2 linked regions of the Ruegeria pomeroyi DSS-3 genome follow. The protein of the gene in region 1 interacts with the protein of each later gene in a pairwise test. Links are inferred from orthologs where the notes say so. Each region holds a gene or a part of one and is shown on either strand. Other genes may lie near its edges. The genes, in order: def and SPO_RS18830.

Region 1 (7,068 bases):
TTCCGCCCCCTCGGGCGAATAGGCAGCCAGCGTCGCCATCTGCCCGGTCGAGTTCGGCGCCAGCGACAGCGCCGCCATCCGCTTGGCAAAGCGGCCGCGCAGTTCGGGATCGGGGATGATGACCTGGCCAGTGTGCAGGCCCGCTATGTTGAAGGTCTTGGAGGGCGCGGTCAGCATCAACAGCCGGTCGATGATATCGGGCGCCGCGTTGGGCATCGGGATATGAGTGTGACCCGGATAGACCAGGTCATGGTGGATCTCGTCCGACACAAGAAGCAGATCGTGCCGTTTGGCGAAATCGGCCACCGCGCGCAGCTCTTCCTGTGTCCAGACCCGGCCGCCCGGATTGTGCGGCGAGCACAGGATCACCATGCGCTCGTTGCCGGTCATCTGCGCGTCATAGGCGGCGAAATCCATCTCGTACCGGCCATCGGTGTTAACCAGCTGGCATTCCACCACCTGACGGCCCGCATTGCGGATCACCTTGGCAAAGGCATGATAGACCGGTGTGAACAGCACGATCCCGTCGCCCGGCTGGGTGAAGGTATCAAGGCACATGCCGACGCCATTCACCAGCCCGGTGGTTGTAAAGATCGCCTCGGGCGCCACATCCCAGTCGTGGCGGTTGCGCATCCACCAACGGATCGCGTCAGTATAGGGTTTGGAGTAATCCACGTAGCCCAGCACGCCATGGTCGGTCATCTCGCGCAGCCTGGCCAGCACATGATCGGGCGCGCGGAAATCCATGTCGGCGACCCACATGGCCAGCCCGTCCTGGGCGGGCACGCCATAGATGGGCTCCATCATGTCCCATTTCGAACAAAAGGTTCCGTGGCGGTCGATCAGGTCGTCAAAGCTCATCTGTGTCTCCGGGGTCATCTGGTCGGGCAGAGGCTAGCCTGTTTGCCGCCGTGCGCAAGGGGCGTTGCAGCAGAGCGGGCAATCGCCTAAATCGGGGCCATGAAACGTGCTATTCTCATTCATCCCGATCCGCGCCTGAAAAAGGTCTGCGCACCCGTTGCCGATATCTCGGACGAATTGCGGGCGCTGGCCGACGATATGCTGGAAACCATGTATGACGCGCCGGGCATCGGCCTGGCGGCGCCGCAGATCGGTGTGCTCGACCGCTTGATCGTGCTCGATTGCGTCAAGGAAGAAAGCGCGCCCGCGCGCCCGCTGGTGATGTTCAACCCGCGCGTGGTGGCCGCCTCGGACGAAACCAATATCTACGAGGAAGGCTGCCTGTCCATCCCCGAGCAATATGCCGAGGTGACCCGCCCCAAGGTGGTGGATGTCGAATGGATCGACCGGGACGGCAAATTGCAAAGCGAGACATTCGACGGGCTCTGGGCCACTTGCGTGCAGCACGAGATCGACCATCTGGATGGCAAGCTGTTCATCGACTATCTCAAGCCGCTGAAACGCCAGATGATCACCCGCAAGATGCAGAAGCTGAAGCGCGAGCGAGCCCGGGCGTGAGCGTCCTGCCGATCCTGACCTGGCCCGATGCGCGCCTGTCGTGGCGCTGTGATCCGGTTGAGGGGATCGTGCCCGACGATCTGATCCGCGACATGTTCGACACGATGTATGCCGCCAAGGGACGCGGTCTGGCGGCGCCTCAGGTCGGCGTGATGCAGCGGTTTTTCGTCATGGATGTCGGCTGGAAAGAGGGCCCCCCCAGCCCGATGGCGATGATCAACCCGGTGATCATGGCCGCCGAGCGGGTGCCGGTCGAGATGGAGGAGGTGTGCCTGTCGATCCCCGGCCTGTCGGTGCCCGTCACCCGGCCCAAGGCGGTAACCGTGCAATGGACCGCGCCCGAGGGCGACATTCACATGGCCGATTTCGACGGGTTCGAGGCGCGCTGCATCCAGCACGAATTCGACCATCTGAACGGGGTCGTCACGCTGGATCATCTGGACCCGCGGGCCCGCGCCGCCATGCTGTCCGCTTATGAGGGAAACCATTCATGACCGTTCGCCGCTGTCTGCCCTGGCCCGACAAGCATCTGCGCACCCGCGCCGCCGAGGTGAGCGAGATCACCGACGAGATCCGCGCCATCTGGACCGACATGATCGACACGATGGAGGCGATGCCCGGTGTGGGCCTGGCCGCGCCGCAGATCGGGGTGATGCTGCGGCTGGCGGTGGTCGACGGCTCGTCCGAGCGGGGCCGCGCGGTGCGTCTGGCGAACCCTGAGATCCTGCATGCCTCGATCGAGCTGCGCGAACATGACGAGGCCAGCCCCAACCTGCCCGGCGTCTCGGCAAAGCTGAAACGCCCGCGCGCGGTGACGGTGCGGTTCCTGAACGAACAGGGGCAGGTCGACCGGCGCGATTTCGTCGGCATCGAGGCGACCAGCGTGCAGCACCAGATCGACCACCTGAACGGGCGGATGTATTTCGACAATCTCAGCAAGGTGAAACGCGACATGCTGCTGCGCAAGGCGCGCAAGCTGGGGGGCTGAGGTCATGCGCGTCGTGTTCATGGGAACCCCCGATTTCTCGGTCCCGGTGCTGGAGGCGCTGGTCGCGGCCGGGCATGAGATCGCTGCCGTCTATTGCCAGCCGCCGCGCCCGGCGGGGCGCGGGAAAAAGGACCGCCCGACCCCGGTCCATGCCCGCGCGCTGGACCTGGGGCTGGAGGTGCGCCACCCGGTCTCGCTGAAAGGGGCCGAGGCGCAGGCGGATTTCGCCGCACTCGGCGCCGATGTGGCGGTGGTGGTGGCATATGGGCTGATCCTGCCGCAAGCGGTGCTGGACGCGCCGCGCCATGGCTGCCTCAATATCCACGCCAGCCTGTTGCCACGCTGGCGTGGCGCGGCGCCGATTCACAGGGCGATCATGGCGGGTGACGAAGCGACCGGCATCTGCATCATGCAGATGGAGGCGGGTCTCGATACAGGTCCGGTGCTGCTCAGGTCGAGGACGCCCATTCGGGCGGAGGAGACCACCGGCGCCTTGCACGACCGGCTGTCGGCGATGGGCGCCGACCTGATCGTCGAGGCTCTGGCACGCCTGCCCGAACTGACGCCCGAGCCGCAACCCGAGGATGGCGTCACCTATGCCGCCAAGATCGACAAGGCCGAGGCGCGGGTGGACTGGACCCGCCCCGCGGTCGCGATCGACCGGCAAATCCGGGGCCTCTCGCCCTTTCCCGGCGCCTGGACCGAGATTGCGGGCGAGCGGGTGAAACTGCTCGCCTCGCGCCTGGACGAGGGGCAGGGCACCCCGGGTGAGGTGCTGGACGATGCCCTGACCATCGCCTGTGGCACCGGCGCCATCTCACTCATCCGCTTGCAACGGGCGGGCAAGGCGGCGCAGGATGCCGATATCTTCCTGCGCGGCTGGCCCGTGCCAAAGGGAACCCGCCTGTAGAAGGGGATTGCGCATGTTCATGGTTCTGATGGGAACGGTGGTGATCGCCGGGATCGTCGGCTACATTTCCGAGAAATCGGGGTTCACCCATAACGGCTATCTGCAATCCATCATCATCTGCGTGGGCGGGGCCTTCCTGTTTTACTTTGTGCGGATCATGTTCGGGATCGGCTTTGGATCTGCGGGGATGAACGCCATCCTTTCGTCTATCGGCGCGCTGATCATCGTCCCCTTCCACTGGAGGAAATGAGATGCATATCGTTGTCCTGATCATCATCGGCGCCGCTGCCGGGTTTCTGGCCACCCGGCTGATGCGGGTCGAGGCGGATATTCCCACCACCATGCTGATCGGCATCGTTGGCGCACTGATCGGCGGGCTGATCCTGCGGGCGCTTCTGACCATGATGGGCTGGCTGTCGGGCTTTGTCGGCGCGGTACTGGGCGCGCTTCTGGTGGTCTGGCTCTGGCAGACCTATCTGCGGCGGCGCTGAGACGCGCCGGACGAGTGCGAGGCTCTGCCTCGCGCTTCGGAGTATTTTGGGCGAAATGAAGAGGCGTCAGCCGCGCGTGCGCGGCGGGCGGCTTTTATAGACCGGCAGGCGCCAGCCAAAGATCAGTGACCCGGCGCGCAGACCCCAGCAGACAAGCGCGCAAAGGCCCAGCGCGGGCAGCGTGGCCAGCCCCAGCCCGGTGGCGATCACCGCCGCCACCGCTCCCGCCAGCGCGCAAGAGACATAGAGTTCGCCCTGTTTCAGGACCAGCGGTACCTCGTTGCAGACCACATCGCGCATCAGCCCGCCCAGGCAGCCGGTCATCATCCCCATCAGGACTACGATCACGGGCGGTTGCCCCTGCGCCAGTGCGACCCCGGTGCCGGCCGCCACCGCGATGGACAGTGCAAAACTGTCCAGCCAGATCAGCAGGCGATAGCGGCTTTCGACCAGATGCGCGGTGAAGAAGACCAGCGCCGCAGCACCGGAGGCGATCAGGATATAGGCGGGCTGGCCCACCCAGAACACCGGGTCACGGCCCAGAAGCAGGTCCCGCACGGTGCCACCCCCCACCGCCGTCAGGCAGGCGACAAAGGCAAACCCAACCAGGTCGAGCTGCGCCCGGCTGGCCACCAGCGCGCCGGTCAGGGCAAAGACCAGAACCGAGGCGTAATCAAGCAGCGCAAGCAGGCTCACGCGCGGGCCTTTTTCGGCTTGAAGGGTTTCATGCCTGCACGCGCCAACTCGTCGGCGCGTTCGTTCTCGGGATGTCCCGCATGGCCCTTGACCCACTTCCAGGTCACGTCATGGCGTGCCTGCGCCAAGTCAAGACGCTGCCACAGTTCGACATTCTTGACCGGTTTCTTGCCGGCGGTCTTCCAGCCGTTGCGCTTCCAGCCGAATATCCAGCCGGTCACACCGTTCTTTACATAGGCGCTGTCGGTGACCACGGTGATTTTCGAGGGCCGCTCCAGCGTTTCCAGCGCGTTGATCGCAGCCAAGAGTTCCATCCGGTTGTTGGTGGTCTCAGCCTCGCCACCGCACAGCTCGCGTTCCTTCAGCACGGTCTCGCCCTCGATGGCGCGCAACAGCACGCCCCAGCCGCCGGGGCCGGGATTGCCGGAACAGGCGCCGTCGGTATAGGCAAACAGCTCAGGCATGGGCGCGCATCGCGATCCAGTCCTCGACCTTGCCGCTAAGCCCCGGCCCAGCGCCGAAAGAGCGGGCGGTGATGGTGAATCCGGCCTGTTGCAACAGATGTTCCAACGCGTCCTCCTGGTAATAGCTGTAGAACCGACCGAGGCTGTCGCGCCCTTCGCCGGTCCCGAGCTTGAGGGCGATATGGAAAATCCCGCCGGGTTTCAAGGCCCGAAACAGGTGCGCGAGATGGCCGGGGAACTCGGCCTGCGGGGCGTGCAACAGGCTGAAATTGGCCCAGATGCCGTCATAGGCGGCGGTCTCGTCGATCTCGTCGAACCGGGCCTGACGGGCGGTGACGCCCGGGTGCCGCGCGGCCAGCGCCACCATTTCGCCCGAGGCATCGACCGCCACCACCGTCAGACCAGTCTGCGCCATCCGGGCCGCAGAGGTGCCGGGGCCGCACCCGAGGTCAAGCACCCGGCCCCCCGGGGGCAGGGCGGCGACAAAGGCCTCCAGCGCGGGGTCGGCGGCGTTGTGATCCTCGGTCAGCGCGGCATAATCGCTGGCGCGGTCGTCATAGATGCGGATCGTTTCCGGGTCGCTCACAAGAAGGCTCCTACTGCCAGGCAAATGGTAACGACCGCCGTCAGCAGCAGGCGCAGCCGCATCCACCAGACCGGCGCCAGCCCCCAGCTGGCAAAGGCCGCATCCAGCATCAACAGGCCCAGAAAGCCGAAGATCAGGTTGATCGCCGCGCCGGTCGGGCCGCCCCCGGTCATGAAAAAGGCCCAGAGCGCGGGCAGCACCGCAAGTACATAGCCGGTCGCGGCGCGGCGGTCATCGGCCTTGGTCGCAAAGCCCCAGAGCACGCCGGACATGAAGGCCAGGATGATCTGGCCATAGGCGATCTGCACATAAGGCCCCACAAAGCGGGGGCCAAGCGCAGCAGCGCCCCAGGCCTGCGCCGCCGGGCTCAGATAGGTAAGCGCGCCCCAGAGGAATGGGATCAGCCCCGCAAGGCCCAGGATCAGCGGTGCGCGGGGGATGGCGGTCATGCGCGCTCCATCGCGAGACGGGCGGCAAGCCCGGCAAAGACCAGGGCAAAGCCGCGCCCCATCCAGCGCAGCGCCCGTTCGCTTTGCATCAGATAGGTGCGCGCGGCCGAGGCGAAGGCGCCATAGAGCAGGAACACGGCAAAGGTCATCGCCATGAAGACGAGGCCCAATAGGCTCATCTCGGCAGTGGCACTGGCCGGGTTGCCGGACAGGAACGGCGGCAGCAGCGCCAGGAAAAAGACGGAAAGCTTGGGGTTCAGGATGTTGATCAGCGCCCCGCGCCAGGCGATCCGCCAGCCGGGCTGGTGGCTGTGCTCGGATCGGATCGCCAGGGCGCCGTCACTGCGCAGCGCCTGCCAGGCGAGGTAGAGCAGATAGGCGACACCAGCGGCCTTGACCAGTTGGAACAAAAGCGCCGAACTGTGCAGGATCGCCGCAAGCCCCAGAATAGCCGCCGCCAGATGCGGCAGGATGCCAAGCGTACAGCCCAGCGCCGCCCAGGCCGCCGCGCTGCGACCGCGCCCCAGACCGATCGCCAGCGTATAGATCACACCGGTGCCGGGGGCCAGGACAACGACAAAGGCGGTGATGAAAAATTGCAATGAAATCATGAATCTAACCCTTTTCTGTCGTCGGTCCGCTGTCGGTTCCTATGCAGCCTAGCGGTGAACCTGCGGCTAGGGAAGCGGGGTTTCGGTAAGGTGCAGGCTGTCCCGCCCGGCCATATCCTGCCACCATGCCGCCAATGCGGGATAGCGCCGCAGCAGGTCCGCCCCCTCTGGCGCCTGTACAAAGGCTGCGATCATCGGCGCCAGATGGCAATCGGCGCGCGTCACCGGCCCCGAGAGCACCAGCCCCTCGGCCGCGATCTCGTCAAGCGCGGCCAGAACCGCCGGTGCACGCTCCATCCCCTCGCGCAGGCTCTGCTGCGACGCGGGTTCGCCCATCGCCGGGCGAAACACCGCGTGGGAATAGACCTGCCGGACCAGGGGCCAATAGGCATAG
Region 2 (7,125 bases), 500 kb from region 1 along the record:
CAGCCAGCTGTCGGGCCTGACCGGGGGGGAGGATGGGCTGACCTTCAAGACACCGCGCGCGCTGGGCCCGGCCTTCAAGTTCGGGGACGAGCTGTTCGGGGTGAAGCTGAACGGCAAACTGTTGTCCTATTACGTGGTGTTCATTGGCAGCCTGGTCCTGTTCCTGCTGATGCTCAGGGTGGTGAATTCGCCCTTTGGCCGGGTGTTGCAGGCGATCCGCGAGAATGATTTCCGGGCCGAGGCGATCGGCTATCGGGTGGTCTATTACCGGGTTGCGGCGACCTGCCTTTCGGCAGCGGTGGCGGCGCTGGCGGGCAGTCTCTATGCGATCTGGCTGCGCTATGTGGGGCCGGATACCACGCTGAGCATGGAGATCATGATCGACATCCTGCTGATGGTGGTGATCGGCGGCATGGGAACCATGTATGGCGCTGTGATCGGAGCAACGCTGCTGGTTCTGGCGCAGAACTATCTGCAGAACCTGATGGGTGTCGCCGGGTCGCTGGTCGACGGGGTGCCGGTGCTGCCGCAGCTTTTGGATGCCGACCGCTGGCTCTTGTGGCTTGGGGTTCTGTTCATCCTCAGCGTCTATTTCTTTCCCACCGGCGTGGTGGGCCGGTTGCGGCGCGGCTAGGCTTTGCGAATACGCTCGGCGGCGGCGGCATATCCGCCCGCCGCCCCGTCGATGAAATGCACATGATCATCGCGCATCGCCGAGGGCACGAAACAGGTCATCATCGCCTCGTCCTGAGCAAACAGACCATAGCGGATCTTGCCGCGGCGCCGCGCATCTTCAAGGATCGTCTCGATCCTGGCGCGCGTCTCGGCGTCGCAATCGAGGGTCATCTTCAGCCCGTCATCGAATTTGCGGTAATCGGCATTGCGGCTGACCATGCGGGCATAGTGATCGGGCCGGAAGTCGCCCAGCCGAAGGCCGGTGCGAAACAGCAGCCAGATCAGCAGGTTCTGACCCAGAAGCTTCATTTTGTGCAGGGCCAGACTGCGGCCCTCGCGCGACACATGGGCATCCAGCGTCAGGCCCGGCGGTGGCCAGGTCACGCCGGGGCCGCCGGGCGGTACCGGGTGGCCGCTCCGCTCGAGCCCGTCAGCAGTGGCCATGACGCGGCGGGCCAGATCGGCAAAGTCACGCTCGCTTGCCGTCTCGGTGGGGGCGATCACCAGCGACACGATCTGCCCGTTCCGGGCGCGCATGTTGGACCAGCGGCAGGACAGGCCGGTCAGATCGGGCTGAGCGCCGGGAGGGGCAGGATCGACAACGAATTCACCAGCCTTCATCCGTGCTTCGGCCCAGGCCAGCCCCCGGCCCGAAAACATGGCGTAATCGACCCCCTGCGAAGCCGCATAGCGGGCCACCCTTACATCCCGCCGGGCGGCGCGGATCGTGGCGACCGGCACCAGCGCGGCGCGCAGGGCGATGTCGAACTCCTCTGCCGCCCAGCGGCGCAGATCGGCCAGCACTGTGCGGACCCGCTCGGCCTTGTCGCCGGGGACCGCGAAACCGGCGCCGTCGCCGCCAAAGACATAGGGAAAGCGCTGGTCGCCCATTGCGTTGATCATGGCCGAGATCACCGCCGCGCCGACCATGTTCACGGTCTTGTAGCGCCCGCGCGCGATCTCTCCGGTACTGTCGACGATATCGGCAGTGCCCAGCACCCAGTCATCGGGAAGGGGTGTGAACCGCGATGGTTCAGACAGCTCGGGGAAATCCATCACCGGGCGCAGCGAGGCATAAAACGAATCCGGATCTTCAACCATGTGACCCTCACAACAATATGACTCTACATAGCAGCCTGACGGCGAAATCCAGAGCCTTGCCGCACAGCAGGCGCGCTTGTGCCGCGACAGATAACATGTCAACCATCACGCAGGCGCATATCGGAGAGGTAAACGCATGCAGGCCGGTCTGATCATTCTGTGTCTGGCCTATGTGCTGAGCCAGTTCTTTCGTGCCTTTCTGGCGGTACTGACCGCAGACCTGGCACGTGATATCGGTGCGCAACCCGACGATCTGGCCTTTGCCTCGGGCCTGTGGTTCCTGACCTTCGCCGCGATGCAGATTCCCGTGGGCTGGGCGCTGGACCGGATCGGACCGCGCCGGACCGCCGCGGCCCTTCTTCTGGTGGGTGGCGGTGGTGGTGCCGCGCTGTTTGCCCTGGCCACGACGCCTGTTCACATTAGCGCGGCCATGGTGTTGATTGGGGTCGGTTGTTCGCCGGTGCTGATGGCCTCTTACTTCATCTTCGCGCGCGAATATCCGCCCGCACAATTTGCCACCCTGGCCGCCGTGATGCTGGGCGTGGGATCGGTGGGCAACCTGGTGGCCTCATACCCGACCGCGCTGGCGGTCGAACTGATGGGCTGGCGCGCGACGCTGGCCGGGTTGGCGGCAATCTCGGCAGCGGTGGCAGCGGGTATCTGGCTATCGGTGCGCGACCCCGAGATGGTGCAGCACGACACCAAGGGATCGCTGCTCGATCTGCTCAAACAGCCGCTCTTGTGGACGATCCTGCCGCTGATGCTGGTGGCCTATGCGCCTGCGGCGGCGCTGCGCGGGCTTTGGGCGGGACCCTATCTGCGCGATGTGTTTGACCTGGACACCGGCCAGATCGGGCAGGCGACGCTGATCATGGGGGCGGCGATGATTGCCGGCACCTTTGCCTATGGACCGCTCGACCGGGTTCTCGGCTCGCGGAAATGGGTGGTCTTTGGCGGCAACCTGGGCGGCGTACTGGCACTGGCCCTGCTGGTTCTGTGGATCGACCTCGGCGTCTGGTCCTCGGTTGCGCTGTTGGCGGCGATCGGCTTTCTTGGCGCCTCGTTCCCAGTGATCATGGCGCATGGCCGCGCCTTTATTCCTACGCATCTGGTGGGGCGTGGAGTAACCTTGCTCAACCTCTTCGGCATTGGCGGCGTCGGGTTGATGCAATTCGTCACCGGGCGCCTGCACGAAAGCTATGCCGCCGCTGGCCCGGCCGCGCCCTATACCGCAATCGTGACCTTTTTCGCGGTCTCGCTGGTCGTTGGTCTGGTGATCTATCTGTTCAGCCGCGACAGTCTGGCCTGACTGGGGTCTTTCCTCGCCGTCACTTTCCCTGTATGGAACCGCCGCCGGTCAAGGCGACCGGGTATATCTGGAGAAACAAGAAAATGGGTTATCGCGTCGTCGTCGCTGGCGCCACGGGCAATGTGGGCCGCGAAATGCTGAACATCCTGGCCGAGCGCCAGTTCCCCGTGGATGAGATTGCCGCGCTGGCAAGCCGTAAATCCCTGGGCACCGAAGTCAGCTTTGGCGACAAGACTATCAAGACCCAGGATCTGGACACTTTCGACTTCACCGGCTGGGACATGGCGCTGTTCGCCATCGGCTCGGACGCGACCAAGGTCTATGCGCCCAAGGCGGCCGCGGCCGGTTGCGTGGTGATCGACAACAGTTCGCTCTACCGCTACGACCCGGACATTCCGCTGATCGTGCCCGAATGCAACCCGCAGGCGGTGCATGGCTATGCCAAGAAGAACATCATCGCCAACCCCAACTGCTCGACCGCGCAGATGGTGGTGGCGTTGAAGCCGCTGCACGACCGCGCCACGATCAAGCGCGTCGTCGTCTCGACCTATCAATCGGTCTCGGGCGCGGGCAAGGACGGCATGGACGAGCTGTGGGAACAGACCAAGGCGGTCTATAACCCGACCTCGGACGTGCCCCCGAAGAAGTTCCAGAAGGAAATCGCCTTCAACGTCATTCCCCATATCGACGTCTTCATGGAAGACGGCTCGACCAAGGAGGAATGGAAGATGGTCGCCGAAACCAAGAAGATCGTCGATCCCTCGATCAAGGTCACCGCAACCTGCGTGCGGGTGCCGGTGTTCGTCGGTCACTCCGAGTCGATCAACATCGAGTTCGAGGAATTCCTGGACGAGGACGAGGCCCGCGACATCCTGCGCGAAAGCCCCGGCATCATGGTGATCGACAAGCGCGAGCCCGGCGGCTACGTCACGCCCAAGGAATGCGTGGGCGATTTCGCCACCTTCATCAGCCGCATCCGGCAGGATTCGACCGTCGAGAACGGGCTGAACCTGTGGTGCGTCTCGGACAACCTGCGCAAGGGCGCGGCGCTGAACGCGGTTCAGATCGCCGAATTGCTGGGCCGTGAGGTTCTGAAGAAGGGCTGACATCGCCCGATCAAGACTCTTTTCAGCACCCTCGCCCGGTCGGGCGGGGGTGTTTTTGTTTGCTCTGTTCACAAGATCAACTCAAGGTCGAGTCAGGGCGGGTTTCTCTACCGGAATTGACCTGTTTCCGAAATCTCTAAAATCTGTCCTAAACATGGCTAATTTTGGCCAGATCGCGGACAAACTTTTGTTTTTAATGTGATTTATCACTTTTTTGACACAATCTTGCACGATTCCCGACCGAATCGCGGCCAAACATCAAGTCATCAGGAAATCGAACCTTCGGCGGATACATCAGGGACCACCGGAAAAATACCCTCGCAGAGGTACCGGTAGAGTTGTGCCCCCTCCCCGGTGCCGCCGAGAATGTGCCCAAGTGTAAAGAGTTCGGACCACCGCCCCTTCCCCCCAAGCGGTGCGATCCGACCCATCAGGAACAACAAGGCGGTATCGCCTCTGGACAAAGAGGAAAACGAAAATGGCAACCATCATCACCTTCCCGCGTCGCGACATCCAAACCCCCGTTTCGGGCGTCGAAGCCAACGCCGACAACGTCCTGTCGCTTGCCGACTGGCGGGCACGGGGCCGGGCGCTGCGCACCGCAAACGGCGTGTTCTTCGTTTCGACCCCCTGGGGCAGCTCCGGCGACGCCGCCTGATCCAGACCGTTCAGCACCATATTCAGGAGTGACAGAGATGACCCAGACCCTTGCCCACAAAGCCCGCCACAACCGTATCGCCGCGCTGCAATATCTGCGCCTGACCCGTCAGGGAGCCGAGCGCGAAAACGAGGTGATCAACCTGTTTGCCCACCGTGCCCGCCAAAAGGCCAAGCCGATCTTCAGCTCGGTCCGGGCCCGGGTCGAGGATGAGCGGATCGCCGCCTAAGACCTTTGGATCGGATTTCGAAAGGGCGCCCATCGGGCGCCTTTTTCTTGTGCAGTCAGGGTTGAGATGCCAGCCTGCCGCTATCCCATTGCCTCTGATCAAGGATTTCTGATGCGCTTTTTTGTTCCGTTTGTCGTGGCCCTGTTCAGCACGGTCACACCGGGTTTGGCCGGGTCCTATTCCACCGAGACCACGGTCACGGCGGCGACTGTCTTTCCCCAGGGGGCCGCGGTCCGGCGACAGCTTTCCATGGAACTGCCGGCCGGGCGGCATGATTTGACCCTGTTGGGCATTCCCGTTGACGGCCCAGAGCTGGAAACCCTCGATATCCAGGTAGCGGGTGCGCGCGTGCTGGCGCGCAAGTTCCGGCATTCGGATGTGCCCTGGCACGATTATCGCAGCGCGGCCTATCTGGCAGCGCGCGAGCGGGTCCGCGCGGTCGAACAGCAAATCCTGGCTGTCCGGGACGCGGCAGAGACCGCGCGGCTCAGGGCTCGGGCCGCTGATCAGGCGTCGGGCTTTCTGGCCCGTCTCGGCGAGAACGAGGGTTTGGCCGGGGCCGAACCCGAGACCTTGCGCGCCATCACCCGGATGATCGCAGAAGAGGCGCTGACCTCGGCCCGTGCGGCGCAGGACGCCGAGATCGAGGCGCGCGGGATCGAACGCAAGTTGACCGCGCTCGAGGAAGAGCTGCAAGCGGCGATGCAGGATCTGGCCGCCGTTTCCGGGGCAACCGAGGATCGGGGCGTGCTGACGCTGGACCTTGAGCTTGAGGCAGAGGGGACGGTCGAAATCGACATCGGTTATCTGACCTTAGAGGCTGGCTGGCAGCCCGTAACCGATCTTTATCTCACCACCGGCGCCTCTCCCCAGGTCGACATTCGCCTGGGCGCGCGGGTGACGCAGGATACTGGCGACGACTGGAGCGAGATCGCGCTCAGCATCTCGACCCTGCGCCCGATGGACAGGGCCAGCCCGTCAACGCTCTGGCCGCTTTTGCGCCGGATCGTCGAGCCCGAGCGTGAAGAGCGGATGTTCAAAGGCGCCATGGCCGAGGCGGTCGTCGAAGCACCGGTTATCGTCGACGAGTTTCAACCCGCCTATGACGTTCCCGGCACCGGCCAGACCTATACGCTATCCGCGCCGGTTACGCTGATCTCGGGGGTCGAGGACACGTTTCTGGAGATCGGCAGGGTGAGCGAGGCAGCAGAGGTGTTTGCCCAGGCGGCGGCGCAGCATGACAGCCACGCCTTTCGGATGGCGCGGTTTCGCAATTCCACGGGGCGCACGATCCTGCCATCTGACAGCGGGCGCCGCTTTGTCGATGGGGTGATGGTGGCCCTTGAAGCGACGCCGCAGATTGTCGAGGGCGAAGAGGTGACGCTCGGGTTCGGGCCGATCTACGGATTGACGGTCGAACGCGCGGTGCTGAACAGGTCGACGGGCGACACCGGGATCATCACGCGCTCGAACGCGCAGAACGAGCGGGTCGAGATTGCGGTGCGCAACCTGACCGGAGAGAGCTGGCCGCTCAGGGTTTTTGATCAGGTGCCCTATTCCGAGCAGGAGGATCTGGTGATTGACTGGACCGCCACACCCAAACCGGATGAACAGGATGTGGACCGGCTGCGCGGCATTCTGGCCTGGAAGATGGAGCTTGCGCCAGAGGCAGAGCGGATCATCCGTCTGGATACGGCGATCAACTGGCCCGAGGGGATGGAGCTGCGGTGATATCGTTCCTGTCTGGCCGGCCAAGCATCCGGTCGGCCAGATATCTGTGACTGTGACCGGGGAACGGCGCATCGAAGCGGCGCATCAGCGTGGCATAGGAATGTCCAAGCTCCGAGGCCTTGCACAGGCGTTCGCCCGACGGGTGGCGATGCAGGGCAAGGCCGCCGCCCGCCTCGCGCAGCGCGAAACCCTGACGCGACAGGCGGCATGAGAGGTCAGCCCAGCTGCGGGCATGGGCGAAATCGGCGGCGAGGAGCGTCCGCAAGGACGCGAGGAGCCGCTCATCCGCCCGATTGGGCGTCTTCGCGTTTCGGCT

Evidence for each region.
Region 2: the proteins of def (region 1) and SPO_RS18830 interact in binary tests that used the Escherichia coli proteins (3 or more experiments, as listed by UniProt). The link is inferred for Ruegeria pomeroyi DSS-3 from one-to-one orthologs.

What each region holds. Positions count from the first base shown.
Region 1 is NC_003911.12:3,419,190-3,426,257, reverse strand. Bases 1-2,719 are described here. They hold def (peptide deformylase), read left to right. Parts: upstream 1-960; coding sequence 961-1,479; downstream 1,480-2,719. Other genes in these bases: fmt (methionyl-tRNA formyltransferase), read left to right, coding at 2,472-2,719; def (peptide deformylase), read left to right, coding at 1,970-2,467; def (peptide deformylase), read left to right, coding at 1,476-1,973; SPO_RS16310 (MalY/PatB family protein), read right to left, coding at 1-861. Outside these bases: more of fmt, read left to right, coding at 2,720-3,377; SPO_RS16285 (hypothetical protein), read left to right, coding at 3,391-3,627; SPO_RS16280 (GlsB/YeaQ/YmgE family stress response membrane protein), read left to right, coding at 3,629-3,868; SPO_RS16275 (trimeric intracellular cation channel family protein), read right to left, coding at 3,935-4,564; rnhA (ribonuclease HI), read right to left, coding at 4,561-5,028; SPO_RS16265 (class I SAM-dependent DNA methyltransferase), read right to left, coding at 5,021-5,614; SPO_RS16260 (DUF3429 domain-containing protein), read right to left, coding at 5,611-6,063; SPO_RS16255 (LysE family translocator), read right to left, coding at 6,060-6,674; SPO_RS16250 (glutathione S-transferase family protein), read right to left, coding at 6,741-7,068. UniProt on the Escherichia coli protein: Removes the formyl group from the N-terminal Met of newly synthesized proteins. Requires at least a dipeptide for an efficient rate of reaction. N-terminal L-methionine is a prerequisite for activity but the enzyme has broad specificity at other positions.
Region 2 is NC_003911.12:3,920,616-3,927,740, forward strand. What follows is about bases 2,404-5,179. They hold SPO_RS18830 (aspartate-semialdehyde dehydrogenase), read left to right. Parts: upstream 2,404-3,168; coding sequence 3,169-4,191; downstream 4,192-5,179. Other genes in these bases: SPO_RS18825 (MFS transporter), read left to right, coding at 2,404-3,085; SPO_RS18835 (hypothetical protein), read left to right, coding at 4,670-4,849; SPO_RS18840 (hypothetical protein), read left to right, coding at 4,887-5,078. In the rest of the region: SPO_RS18815 (branched-chain amino acid ABC transporter permease), read left to right, coding at 1-634; SPO_RS18820 (DUF3095 domain-containing protein), read right to left, coding at 631-1,776; more of SPO_RS18825, read left to right, coding at 1,913-2,403; SPO_RS18845 (DUF4139 domain-containing protein), read left to right, coding at 5,190-6,809; SPO_RS18850 (hypothetical protein), read right to left, coding at 6,778-7,125.